3 regions of the Selenomonas sp. FOBRC9 genome follow, and region 1 is predicted to be linked to each of the others. Evidence: riboswitches for the same ligand, from Rfam matches in the RefSeq annotation. Region 1 holds a riboswitch; each other region holds the start of a gene.
The links. A riboswitch is a leader RNA that binds a small molecule or an ion and turns the genes downstream of it on or off. The one in region 1 is predicted to bind cobalamin.
Positions count from the first base shown of each region.

Region 2: linked by a shared signal. The riboswitch ahead of HMPREF1147_RS08720 (TonB-dependent siderophore receptor) and the one ahead of HMPREF1147_RS03830 (autotransporter outer membrane beta-barrel domain-containing protein) in region 1 are both predicted to bind cobalamin.
Region 3: linked by a shared signal. The riboswitch ahead of cobN (cobaltochelatase subunit CobN) and the one ahead of HMPREF1147_RS03830 (autotransporter outer membrane beta-barrel domain-containing protein) in region 1 are both predicted to bind cobalamin.

Region 1 covers NZ_ALJR01000015.1:28-4,747, forward strand. Annotated here, with positions in the region: partial or broken gene HMPREF1147_RS03830 (autotransporter outer membrane beta-barrel domain-containing protein) at 1-2,448, opposite strand, end outside; cobalamin riboswitch at 2,648-2,825, opposite strand; gene HMPREF1147_RS03835 (O-acetylhomoserine aminocarboxypropyltransferase/cysteine synthase family protein) at 3,012-4,301, opposite strand; gene HMPREF1147_RS12360 (hypothetical protein) at 4,521-4,652, shown strand.
Region 2 covers NZ_ALJR01000034.1:24,310-29,029, reverse strand. Annotated here, with positions in the region: gene HMPREF1147_RS08720 (TonB-dependent siderophore receptor) at 1-2,020, opposite strand, end outside; cobalamin riboswitch at 2,186-2,365, opposite strand; gene HMPREF1147_RS08710 (DUF4153 domain-containing protein) at 2,520-4,175, opposite strand; gene HMPREF1147_RS08705 (SLC13 family permease) at 4,587-4,720, shown strand, end outside.
Region 3 covers NZ_ALJR01000003.1:123,784-128,503, forward strand. Annotated here, with positions in the region: gene cobN (cobaltochelatase subunit CobN) at 1-1,938, opposite strand, end outside; cobalamin riboswitch at 2,079-2,307, opposite strand; gene HMPREF1147_RS01095 (lysophospholipid acyltransferase family protein) at 2,387-3,262, opposite strand; gene lpxD (UDP-3-O-(3-hydroxymyristoyl)glucosamine N-acyltransferase) at 3,264-4,283, opposite strand; gene HMPREF1147_RS01105 (OmpH family outer membrane protein) at 4,298-4,720, opposite strand, start outside.

The DNA of each region.
Region 1 (4,720 bases):
ATCCTTGAACTCCTGCGATGCGCGGTTGGTGTTGACGCTGTCCGAGAACGTTGTCTTCATGTCCCCAGAGAACTCATGATAGAGCGAGAGCTTTGCGAACACCGTACTGCGTGCCGTCTCCTGCCCGACGCCGATGCCGATGCGGCCGATGAGACTGTTCATCGCGCCCTGCCGGATACTGAGGGCGTTCGCCGCGCCGTTGAGGTTTGCCTTATAGTCGACACCGTTCAGATGGGTGTAGATCAGCTCGGCCTGCGGCTCGATAAAGCCGCCGCCCTTGTACTTGATGCGTTTTCCATACTCCGCAGAGAGCGTTTCCGCCCATGTATGGCAGTCGCCGCGCACGATGTCTCCGCTCGTATTATAAACGCTGTATTCCGTGCCGAGTCTGCCGACCTTTGCGATGAGATCAACATAGTCGCCGCTTTTTCCCGTCCATGTGCCGTAGATGCCGAGGTTTCCCTCTTTGCTCTTACCGCTGCCGTTTGCAAATCCTGCGCTGCCCTTCATATAGCTTGCCGCAAGACCGACGCGCCACTGCGGAGATACCTGCCGGTCATGACCGACCTGTACCGTATGATAGTTCATATGGAAGTTCGTATTGTCCTTATCGCTGCTAGTCTTGCCGCGGTAAAAACGTACCCATGTCCCCGTCTGCTCCGGCGATAGGCGCAGATCACCCATGCGCTTCATGAGGTCGTTGGCTTCCGCACGGAATGCCATTGCAGACGCTGCCATCGCGGATTTTGCGCTGCTCATGATGAGTGTTTCTTTTGGTCCGTAAGTGATGCGGTTTTCATCCGGAACCGCTGCGCCGAGCATCGCCTGTCCCGTTGCGTCGTCATAGGACAACATGCGCCGCGCCCATGGCGTAATCGCGCCTTCGGCAATCTCCGCCTTGCCCGTGATGTTCTTCTCGCCGCTCTTATATCCTTCGTAGTAGAATTTATGTGCGAGCGATTCGAGCGCTTCTTTATATTTCGATGTGTCGAGCCCGTTGCCGGAGGTGCGCAGGGTGACACCGCTGCCTGCGGCGGCATTTTTAACGACAAAATCCCCGCCGACAAGCGTCGTGGCATCCGGCGCCGTGCGGTCATAGCAGACATTGGTAAATCCATCATAGTGGTTGATCGTGATGGAGCGTGCATCCTTTTGGAAGATCCTGCCCGCATGGTCGGCATCCACACCGCCATGGAGCGAGCGCAGCTTACTGCCGCTGAACCCCGCACGCGTGGGAATCATCGCGCCCCACTCTTCGTTCACCCATTTCGCACCGTTTTGCAGATACAGGTTAAGCCCCGTCGCTTCACGAATTGCCTTCTTGTCCGGCTCGTTTTTCCCTTGCTCTTTGTAATTATCCAGCACAATGCCCGTAAATATGGAGTCGGCGGTCGTCAGTCCCACATTGATCCGCGTCGGCGTATTGCCGAATGTAGTAGCCGTTCCCTCTCTGTCAATGAGCCCAATGTTGCCGTAGATCTCCGTCTTGCGGCTGCCTGCGCCGACGACGTTGCCGTCCTTGTCGAGCTTTACATTCATATTGACAGTTGCTTCCTCGGCATTGATCGCAAAATGGGGAAGATTATGCTCCTTATTGATTTTGATTCTGCCGCCGCCGCCAATCGTTACCGTGGAACGCGTTCCCGCACGGACGCCACTGCCGTCGGATTCGACGTCAACGTCACCCGTCACCGTGATATTGCCGCCCTGTGTATCTCCATCATAATTGAGCATCGCGGAAATACCGCTGACATAGTAGTGGGAGAGGAAGTTCTCGCCATGGCTGCCGAGACTCTGCTGTGTCGGCACCTTGACGCGAATTTTCGCATTTCCGTCAATGTAAACATGACCATGGTTCAGTGTGCCGATGCCGCAGGTCACAGCGGGATCACGGTCGCCGGAGCCGTCCGGCGCTTTCAAAAAATTGCTCGAGATATTAACGTCCACATCGCCGTTCACGCGCACAGTTTTCGCGTCGGAAGAGCCGGAGATGATCCCGTAGGAATCGTCCGCATTTGTATGTGAGGTACGGTCAACATTGACAATGACTTTCTTCGCCGTAATCGTGACGTCATGAAGTCCGTTATAGTAATTGGGATCCGCCTTATAGCCGCGCCCCTTATAACTCTGAATGCCAAGGTTCTCCTTTGAATTGAGCGTAAGCGTCACGCCGGGTGCATTGACATTGACATCTGCGCTATTTCCTGTGATGGATTTCGTATTTATCGTGCTGTCTTTTGTAAATGTGTAGCTCTTTGTTGCGCCATCCCAGACGTTGAATTTTGCAAAATCACTTGAAAATTTATATGCGGGTTTCCCGTCAATTTGTCCCTTAGTGAACGTAGTTCCTGTCTGCTCCTCCGCCGACGCCGTTCCGCACGCACTAACCCCCATCAGCGCCATAAGTACCAGTACCGCAAGTCTCCGATCTCTTTTTTCAAATTTCACGTTTTTTCTTCCTCCCGAACAATCAATACTATGTGAAAAAATGCACATGTGTTCTTGTTAATATTCCGCGTTTTCCTCCTCTCCGAACGTATCCCCGGCGAGCGGTACAAAAAAAGCCTCTGCCAAAAGAGGCAGAAGCATATGAATGGAACGGCAATACAGCCGTATATGAATCTCCTCCCTGTCGCTCGCAGGTGGTAACGGTGACTTCTGAACAGGCAGGTCTTCTGACTCCAAATCATCGCGCGGCTGCGTCTTCCCGGGGGATTGCCCAGTGACCATATGCAGCTGCGCTCCTTGATACAGCGGCGGGACCGTGTCGGATTTGCACCGACTTCCCTATGAATCCTTACGGAACCTGTTCGTCTGTGTAGTTTTGTGAATTTCAGGCGACATTATATCATCATTTTACAATAGAATCAATATATGGGACAATATTTTATTGAAAAAATCATGAATATCATTCACAACCTCAATTTATCATAAGTATAAAAATTCCCCCTACATTAAATGCAGGGGGATTAAATATTTACTTCACATAATTCAGTGGCGAACCGAATGCCTCACACAGCGTCGAGCGCCGCGCTGACGTCGGCGAGGAGGTCGTCGATGTGCTCGATGCCGACGGAGAGCCGCACGGTGCCGGCGTTGATGCCGGATGCCGCGAGCTCCTCCGCGCTCATCTGCGAGTGCGTCGTGGTCGCGGGGTGGATGACGAGCGACTTCACATCCGCGACGTTCGCGAGGATGGAGAACAGCTCGAGTTTATCGATGAAGCGGTACGCCTCCTCTTGTCCCCCCTTGATGTCAAAGGTAAAGATGGAGATGCCGCCGTGCGGGAAGTACCGCTCGTAGAGGGCATGATCCGGATGCGAGGGCAGCGCAGGGTGGTTGACCTTCGTGACCTTCGGGTGTTTGCTGAGGAAGTCGACGAGTTTCAGCGCGTTCTGCGTGTGCCGCTCCACGCGCAGGGAGAGCGTCTCGAGCCCGTGGATGAAGTGGAACGCGTGGGTCGGCGAGATGGTTGCGCCCGTGTCGCGCAGGAGCAGCGCGCGGATGTAGACGATGAAGGCGACCGCGCCGAGGGCATCGGCAAAGCTGAGACCGTGATAGCTCGCGTTCGGCTCGGTGATATGAGGGAACCGCCCCGATGCCTTCCAGTCGAACTTACCGCTGTCGACGATGACGCCGCCGAGCGCCGCGCCGTGTCCGCCGATGAACTTTGTCGCCGAATGCACAACGATATCCGCGCCGTGCTCGATGGGGCGCAGGAGGTACGGCGTCGCGAACGTGTTGTCGATGACGACGGGGATGCCGTTTTTGTGCGCGATCTCGGCGATCGCCTCGATGTCGACGAGATCGGCGTTCGGATTGCCGACGGTCTCGATGTAGACGCATTTCGTATTCGGACGGATCGCCGCCTCATACGCCGCCGCGCCGCCTTTCGGATCGACAAAGGTGACGTCGATGCCCCACTCCTTGACCGTGTGCTTCAGGAGGTTGAACGAGCCGCCGTAGATGGTCTGCTGGGAGACGATATGGTCTCCCGCGTGAGCGAGCCCCTGGATCGTCGCCGTGACCGCCGCCGCCCCCGAGGCAAAGGCGAGCGCCGCCGCACCGCCCTCAAGCGCCGCGATGCGTTTCTCAAAGATATCCTGCGTGGGGTTCATGAGGCGCCCGTAGATGTTGCCGGGGTCGCGCAGGGCAAACCGATCCGCCGCGTGCTGCGCATTGCGGAACACATAGGAGGTCGTCTGATAGATGGGGACGGCGCGCGCGTCCGTCGCTGGATCGGGCTGCTCCTGTCCGACGCGGACCTGGAGGGTTTCGAAACGGTACTTCTTGTCACTCATGAGGGGGTTCCCCTTTCCTTTGTAGAGACCCTATTTCATACTTAATAGATATGTTATATTATACTCCTGTGATATTACGTTGTCAACATGAAAAACAGTGTATTGCGCGGGGCTTATATCGCCGCTCGACATCCACCTTGCGAAAAAAGCAGGGCTTAAAAATCGCTGCAGCGGACGCCCGGGCGGCACGCAAGGCGCATGGGAAGCAAACCGTAAATTATGGCAAAAGGAATCTTTGCAGTGCGGATTTCGAGCAAGATACAGCACAGTAAACCGACGATTTACCCCATCCGGCAGTGTTCCCCCGCCGCAGCATCCATTCATCAGAGACTTGGGGCGTACCTCGCATAGCGGCGAAGTAAAAATCATTCTCTATTTAATAATTACTATTGACAAATAGTAGATAGACGGGTATAATG
Region 2 (4,720 bases), on a different contig from region 1:
TTGTCTGGTACGCGGCGCCAAGATCAAAGAGGACATGCGAGGGAACGCGAATCACGCCGTTGTTGATCGTCCCGCTCCCCACATAGTTCATGCGCCCGATGACCGACCATGCCTCGGAGGGGTGATAGACAATGCCCATCGTCCCCGTCCAGCGCGGCATCCCGTCGACGCCCTTGCCGTCGTTCGCGCCGTTCTTGGTCTTTGTCTGCTTGAAATTGCTGTAGGAAACGCCGCCGACGAGATCCCAGCGGTCGGCAATACTGCCCGTGAACGCCCACTCCGCGCCCTTGTTCTCGCGCTCTCCATTGTTTTCAAGATAAACGCCGTCGGATTTCTGTACATCAATGGAGTTTGCCTGACGAATTTGAAACAGGCTGAGCGTATGGAGGAAATTCCCGCTCTTCACCTTCACGCCGATCTCATTCTGCTTCGTCTTCGCGGGATCAAGCGTTTCCCCCTTATTCTTATACGAGGTTCCGACGGTCGATCCGGCGTTAAAGCTCTCCGAGTGTGCCGCGTATGCCATCACGTCCGGCGTGAACTTCCAGCTGACCGCGACGGTCGGCGAAATCGCATCCGATTTCACCGTGCTCTTGCCCGCGTTGCTGACCTTGACGCTGTGTCCATGGAATCCTATCGTCAGCTGCAGCTTCTCGTCGAACGCCTTCATCGTGTCGACCACATGCCACCCGGTCATCGTCAGCTTATTGTTATGCGGGATCGTCCCATGGAGCAGATCGGGCTGATCCCATGTATTGTCACGGTAGATGTTACCCGTCCCGCGCCAGAACACATTCCCCGCGCCGCCGCTGCGCCGCCAGTTGCGGTCGACGCCGACGAGATAATCGTGCCGCACGCTGCCCGTCTTAAAGTCTCCGCGCAGACCGACGCCCACGTAGGTGCGCGTGAAGTACAGCGGATAATTCTCCATGGCGATATTGAAATCGCCGTTATTGTTAATCACTGTCGGCGAGCCGTCGACATAGCCATACCAATTCTCCAAATGATAGCCTGCGTTCAGGAACGCCGTGAGATGCTCGCTCAGCTTCTGATCATGGTTGAGCGCGAGAATAAAATTATCGTATTCGTTGTACGACCACTCAGGCTTATAGCTGCGCGAGAGCTTCGGCGCGGGAATCAGATGCGTCACTTTGCCGCTGCCGAACTCAAACCCGATGCGCATCGGTCCCGCATTGTGCTTCGTATGGTTATAGCCGAGCAGCAGATTCGTATGTGAATGCGTCGTATGCTGGTCGAGATTGACGAAGATATTCTGACGCAAGAGTCTTTCATGCTTGACCGCCGTCTCGCCGGCGACATTGGTCGCCGTGACACGCACGCCCCAGCGCTTGTCGCGACCGAACCGATTGCCCACATCGACCGCCTCTTCCACGGATTTCCCACCGAGATAGGAAAGACGTGCCTCCAGCGCCTCACGCTCCGCTTTCTTCGAGGTGAAATTGACTGTGCCGCCGACCGCTTCATTGACGATCGTACCGCTGACACCGATATTCGGGCCCGAGATGACGCTCACGCTGTCCACCCAGTAGTAAGGAATATTGTACTGTGCGAGCAGCCCCGGAATGCCGTTGACGTACAACGCATGTCCGCTGAGTCGGAACCCGCGGACGGCAATGTCCTGATAGAGATGACTGGTCATCACGCGCACCGACGGATTGAGCGTAAGCGTTCCATTGACGCCGTCCGAAGGCGAACTAAAGGTTTGAATCGCCTTTTGGCTCATGCTCGAGACCGTAAACGGCGCATCCATCACATCCTGATTACCGAGCAAGCCGACCGACGGTTTGCTCTCTAGGAATCCGCCGGGCAGTGTCGTGTTCGAGGTTTCCTGCACCCGCTCCCCTTCGACATCGACAGGATCGAGTTCATAGGTATCGACGGCATCCGTCCCCCCCCCGTGGATATCCTGCTTCTCTGCAGCAGATACACCGCTCATCCACACCGCATTCGTACCGATCGCCGCGATGGCGACGGCAAGTGCCAGCTGTCGTTTCGTCATGATGATATTTTCCTCCTCCAAAGTTCCCCTGAGCGCCCCCCGCGCCCTCTTCCCTATGCATTGCTTTCCTCCATCGTACGCACTAAAAAAACACTGCCGTTCTGTCCATCGCAGAATGCAGTGGCAGCGCCACCCTGTCGTGCATCCGCACACAAAGGGCACCGCTCCCGGCGTACGAGATTCGGTAGGTCTTCCGGCTCTGCGTCATCGTCCGCCCCGTCTTCCCGCTCGCGCAGTGACATGGTGGGGCATCCTCGGCATTACGGCGGCGGGACCGCATCGGTTTCACACCGATTTCCCTGTTACCTCCTTTTCACAAGGAGCACCGAACCTGCTTATGAAGTTAAAAATGAATAAATACTTATTGAAGTATAACGAATACTAATCCTATTGTCAACCACGAAAACCGCGGACTCCACAACGACCGGGGCATCCTCCCTGCTGATCGGGAATGACCGCATCTGCATCACACAGAAGCACAGGCATTCCGGAAGACGTTCTACCTCTTCAAAAGCACGCCCTGCATATTCACCGCCGCCCCCTCTTCTCCTGCGCCGCGCGCCATGATCCGCAGTTCGCTCAGGCAAAGGCGGCTCCGGTCATCCAAATCGATCTGCATCTCACGTGTGAATCTGTTTACACCGTTTCCCGCACGATGTTCGCGCGCATACGCCAACGCCTCCGCGACGTACGCCGAAACATCGCAGTGCTCCTCTGCGCCCGCCCCCTTTTCCACAACGAGCACGCCGTCCCTGACAGGCGTATCCGAAAACACATAGGCTTCCTGCCATCCGGCCACCGGAACGAAGGCAGGATCGGGCGGGGTGAAAAGGAACCAATCGACAGTGTCTTCTCCCTCATAGCTGCGGCGCAATTCCGCGAGCGTATCGTTCATGCCCGGCGTCTCGAGGAACGCCGTCTGACCTCGCTCCGTCAGGTACTCCGAGGCGCTCAGCAATTTTTCCTGCGCCTCCGGCGAAAGAGCAGGGTTCCCCACGACAGTGCCGTCCCTTATCATATCGTTTTCCTCAAGAACGCTCCAAAGGCGTGCCTCCTGCGTACGCAGCGGGATGTCGAGGATGCTCAGCGGCGTCAGCGCGGACACGGCGATCATGACCGCCAGGACAAGGAACGCCGGGCGCGGAGAACTGCGCCGGAACGCACATATGAGCAGGAAAATACCGAACGCCGTGCAGAGGATGGATGCGTAACGAGGAGCGGTAAGCCCATACGGCGCGATCCGCTGGCATACGGCCACGGCCTGCACTGCAAGAATCGGCAGAAAGACCGGCAGCCCGCGGTGCAGAAAGGACTTCAAAAAGGGGTGCCGTTCATCCCCCGCAAAACAGACAAAAAACACGGCAAAGGCAAGGAGCGCCAGTGAGGCAAACCAATTCATCATGCCGACGGGAATCTCCCACAGGAAGATGATCTTCGCCACGTAGAGATAGAGAATAACGAGCAGGATGAGACAGGCAGGCCAAAGGATGCGCGCGAGCAGCACGCGGAAAAGTGCGGGCATCTCCGCTCTTTGCCCGTACACGGGCAGACCTGCAAGGGCGACCTGTCCCCCTGCAAAAATATAAGAGACCTCCGCAATCAAGAAATACAGCAGCGTCAGCAAGTTCGGCGGCACTGAAACGATCAGCGAATCAAATGCCATGAGGCAGATATTCAGCGATGCGGTCAAGAGTGTGCCGACAACGGCAGCCTTGCACAGAGAAAATATGACAAGCGGAGCGGAGCGCCCCTCCTCTTCGCCCTCCAGACAATAAAGTCCAAAAGCCGCAAAGGAGAGCGCAGCGCCGAGGGTTTGGAGCAGGATGTACGGCACCGTCCAGCTGTGCCCCCGCACAAGAATGAAGACTGCGGCACATACGGCGGCTGTAAGGATCGCCTCCACACGTCGGTGTTCCTTGCCGCGTCTCTCAAAAAAGAGGTGCAGCGAGACGGCAAAAATACAGCCGACTGCAGCGGCCGCCGCCGCGGAACCGGCCTCTTCCAAATACCAAGCCTCCGCCTCGTATATTTCGCGATAGGTAAATGCTCCAAGACATAGGAGCAGCACGACATCCGCCGCCACCGCGGTGCGGAACCGCCGCGCGCCCGTACGCACGGTTTGGCACAGATTTTTCCACAGCTTCTCGATCCTCATCTTGCACCTCCTCTTGTATATATTCTTCTGCACGCGCAGTCTTTCCTTCCGCGGGCGTCCTTTTTTAACAATAGGATCTCACACCATATAAAAATTTTTTCGCTTCATTTCGAAAGTTTTCATTACATATATTATATTATAGTAGATAAATGATTTTTATCACGCCTTAGCAGGGAGTTCAATGTTGCTCGGGCTTCCGGCATTTTTCCATATCACGTCCTGAAGTTCCATAAATAATTTTTTCTTATTATAGTTTTAAACTATGTTTTTTATACTAAAATATTATGTCGGCTGCAAAGGAAAATAAGAAGGATTTGAAAAAGAGATAGAGAATTAAGAATTTCGTCAAAGAAAGTTTCTGTAATATATTTCAGAAACTAAAGTTATGAACTGATGAATGGAGATGAATCAATGGATGCAGCAATGCTGACATTAGGGGTTCTCGCGGTGGCGGCGATTCTCTTCGCCACTGAGATTATCCCGCTCGCCGTTACCGCGATGGGCGCGGCGATCTCGCTGGGACTGTTAGGCGTGCTAACACCCGC
Region 3 (4,720 bases), on a different contig from region 1:
CGCATACGATTCGAAGTCCTCTTCCTCGGGCACCTCGTCCTCGAGATGCGCCGCGCGCGCCGCTTCGCGCACAAGCTCTGCGGCGGCATCCGCCGATTCGGGCTGCGTGCGGGCAAAATGCCCGTACTCGTCGAGCGCCCGCTCGAGCTCCGCAATATCGTCGCACGCCCCCGCAAGGCTCATCGGCGGCGAGAGGTGACTGATGAGACACGCCGCGCCGCGCCGTTTCGCCTGAATGCCCTCGCCGACAATCGTCATCCAGTAGGGATAGATGTCGGGCAGGTCGCCGATGGAGATGTCGGGGTAGCACGAGGGCGAGAGTCCCGCGTTCTTGCCCGGGAGCCATTCAAGCGAGCCGTGCGTCCCGACGTGTACAACGGCGTCCACACGGCGTACCGTGCGCAGCCAGTGATAGAACGCAAGATAGTGATGCGTCGGCGCGGCGTCGGGCGAGTGGAGGAGTTTCCCCGGATCTTCGCCGAATCCGCGCGGCGGCTGTATCGTGATGAGGATATTTCCCTTTTCGATGCCGGGCAGGATAAAGGCATCGTCCGCGACGAGCACATCGCCCGGCGGTTCGCCCCAGTCGACGCACATGCGCTCCCGAACGCGTGCGGAGAGCGTTTCAAAGTAATCGCGGTAATCCGCCGACGGGAGACGCCCGCAGGCATTTTGAATCTGCGCGTCGGTCAGATAGCGGCGGTCGTTCGTCGCCTGCGCCGTGATCTCGTCCATGAGCGCCTGCGCCGTCTCGGGGATGTTCTCGACACGATAGCCCGCCTCCTTCATCGCGCGTAGGAGACGCACGACGCTCTCGGGCGAGTCCAGTCCCGCCGCGCTGCCGATGCTCGCGTTCGTCGGCGGGTAGTTGTGGAAAATGACCGCTATCTTCTTCTCGGCATTCTCTTTGCGCCGCAATACGGCATAGCGATGCGCCCGCCGCGCGAGGAGCTCCATGCGCTCGGGGAGCGCGACATAGACGGACAGCCCGTCCTCCATGCGCTGTTTCGCCGCGATCGGCACGGCGTGGATAGCGCCGTCGAACTCCGGCAGGCTCACGCTGATGGAGACCTCCATCGCGTTCATCCCGATGAGGGAGTCCTCCCACTCCACGCGCTCGGCGAGTATCGTATACGCCTGCAGCCACGGCACACCGAGCCGTACGAGTTCTTCGATCGGCGTCCCCGCCGCGTGCAGGGAAAATTTCAAACAGCTCACGACCACGTCGACCGCCGGCTCCCCGTCACGGTAAAAGTAACGGTGCAGCGTCTCCGCAAACGGCGGCGAACCGAGCTCTGCGTTCGCAAGCGTATTCGTAAATACAGGGATGACGTTCAGCCCCGCCGCTTCAAAAGCGCGCACGAGCGCCGTGTGATAGGTGAAATCGCCCATGATCCACTCGGAGCGGTAGAATACGATGCCCGCCGTCGGACGTGCGGGGTCGACATGCGCCGCGCAGTACGCCGCGATGTCCGCACAGTCCCCGTCATAATCGGGATGCCATACGCCGTGCCATGGCTGTTCCTGCGGCGCGGGCACATCTCCCTCATAGCCGCCGAACCGAGCCGCGAGATAGAGCATCGCGCCGCGCACATTCTCCTCTCCGTCGAACCGGAAATAGCGGCGCAGTTCCATGAGATCGTCGTCCGTCATCCCATGCGAAATACGCTCCGCTCCGCTGTTTTCGACAAGGAACGCATGGCATTTTTGCGCGCGCAGGAGATAGGCGGAGGCATGCCGGAGGAAGGGGCGGTCAAGCCCCGTTCCCATCCATAGGAAGAGCACGGCGTCCGCCGCCGCCGAGACACGCATATGCGCGGGCGACCAGTCGTCCTCCCCCTGCACATAGTACGCCGCACAGGAGATGCCCTCCGGCAGCGCAAGCCGCCCCGCCATATAATAATCTCGCGATACATTCGTATAAAAGGCGATATGCATAACGCCGATAACTCCTTGTTATAATGCTCCGAACAATAAAAAAATCCACCCTTTGGTGGATTCTACGCGCCGACCTGCGGCACGAATGCGGTCAATGCTCTGCCGGCGCTGCAAATCCCCTCCCCATCGCTCGTGGGTCAAACGGTGACTGTCGGTAGGGCAGTTCTCCCGGCTCAGGTTCACAGCGCCTTTGCACCTTCCCAAAGCAACAGCTTCAGTGGTTCAATCGAAAGTCGCGCATTTTCTCCTTTCGGCAAAAACATCGCGCTTTTCTGCAAATTTGCTCCCCAATACGGTGGCGTGACCGCGCCGGAAATGCCCCGGCTTCTCTATTAAATCCTTGCGGATACCCAACCCGTACAGTACGGGCGGCATGTCTCGGAAAAGCACGCCGCCCTCTGCATATTCTATATTATTCGCGCTTATTATAACATTGATTTCATTCTTGTCAAGTGCTGCGCTCACGAATAGATTTCCATCGATCGTGCAGCCAAAACCATTCCTCCGGGTATTTCCGCACCCATGCCTCGATACGATCGTTGATGTACTGCGTCGTTTGGCGGATATCCGCTTCCTTATCCTCGGTCTTGGGCGCGCGGATCGCGGGCTCGACGAGGAGCACATGCCGACCGTTCGGTTCCCGATGCATGAACACGGGGAAGATCGGAACGCTCCGGAACCGTCCGATGGACGCTGCGCCCGTGAACGCGTTCGTCTCCTGTCCGAAAAAATTGATGATGATGCCGTCACGCAGGCTCGGATCCTGATCGCTGATGAGCCCGATGATCCAGCCCTCCGCAAGCATACGGAACATCTCACGCACACTGCTGCTGTAGGTAATGTGCATCCCGACGAGTGTGCGGTACTCATTGATGAAGCGATCCATACCCGCCGAGGACTGCTTCTTCGCAACGCCGACGAGCGGATAGCCGGCGCAGGCGAACGCACCGCCCATGAGCTCCCAGTTCCCGCTGTGTGAGGTTGCAAAGATCGCGCCCTTGCCCTCCGCCATGACGGCGTTCAGCTCGTCCACCGCGCCGACGATCGTCACATAGTCCGACATGTGCTCCTTCATCACCGGGAAACGCAGCACTTCCATGAGCATCGTGCCAAATCGCAGGCTGCTCGCACGCGCGATGCGATCCGCCTCCGCCGCGTCCGTATGCAGGCAGCGCATGATCTGTTCGCGCGCGAGCCGCTTGCGTTTTGCAGGGACGAAGATCCATGCGATTTTTGCGAGCGCCTCGCCGAGCAGCATCGCCGCGGTATGGGGCAGCAGACAGATGAGACGGCTGAGGAGTTTTACCGCATAGTAGGAAAGCATCTCAGGCGTCCCCGGAGAGCTTCTTTTCGAGCGCCTTCAGCTTTTTCGCCATTTCCGGCAAACGGCGGATCGCCGCCTGTACGCGCAGCCACTCCGCGTGGGACTGCACGGGGAAGCCCGCACCGAACGTTCCCTCCGGCATGTCGCCGATGATGCCCGAGCGCGCGGCATAGACCGAATTCGCGCCGATGTTGATGTGTCCGACCGTGCCGACCTGCCCGCCGAACGTGACGTTGTGCCCAACCTTCGTCGAGCCGGAGATGCCTGTCTGCGCGACGATAAGGCAGTTCGCCCCGATATTGCAGTTGTGCCCGATGTGGACGAGGTTGTCGATCTTCGTCCCCTTGCCGATGACAGTTGCGCCGAGTGTCGCACGGTCGATGCCGACATGGGCACCGATCTCAACGTCGTCCTCGATGACGACGCCGCCGACCTGCGGCACCTTTGTATGTACGCCCCGCTCCGTCGTAAAGCCGAAGCCATCCGCGCCGATGACCGCACAGCTGTGAATCGTGCAGCGCGCCCCGACGCGGCAGTGCTCGCGCACAACGGCGTTCGGGTAGAGCGTCGTCCCGTCGCCGATCTCGCTGTACTGCCCGACGTAGGTATGCGGATAGAGCGTCACGCCTGCGCCGATCACAGCGTTGTCGTCCACATAGGCAAAGGGCAGGACGGTCGCGCCCGCGCCGATGCGGACGCCTGCGCCGATGTAGGCCTCGTCGCTCACACCGACCGGGTGGTCGATCGCAGGGGTAAAGATCGCGAGCAGCTTTGCAAACGCAGCCTTGGGATCGTCCACATAGATCACCGCACACGAAAAGCCCTCCGTGCCGCCGGGCAGAAGGAGGGCACCCACGCGCCCTTCGCAGGCGCGTGCCTCATCAATATGCGGGGGCACGGCAAAGGCGAGATCGTTCACGCCCGCCTCATCGAGAGCGGCAAGGCTTTTTATGATGCGTCCGGTGTCGCCGCCCGCTCTGCCGCCAACCAGTACAGCAATCTCACTGACTGTCTTTTCCATGCATGATTCCCCTTTTATTGAAGTTTTTGAATGACTTCATCGGTCAGATCTGTGCCGCCGGAGATGACGGTCGGGTACTTCTTTGAGCTGTCCATCACGACGTCGAGTTTCTTATCTTTCACGATCTCTTGGATCGCAACGTTCATCTTCTGTTCGAGCTGAACGCTGTAGACTTGGTTCAGCCCCGCCATCTTGCGTTGGGCGTCCATCTGTACCTGCTGTGCTTCCTCCGGCGTCATATTGGGGTTCGCCTGGAACCGCTGCTGTGCCTCCGCCTGTGCCTCGGCGAGCTTCGTATTGGCTTCCGCAACGAGAGATTGCAGCTGCGGTGCTTCATTCTGCACACGCTCACGATCGACCGTGCCGACATGCACCTGGCCGCAGCCTGCCGTAAAGATACTTGCCGCAAGAAGGACAGCCGCAGGGGCTGCGCTGAA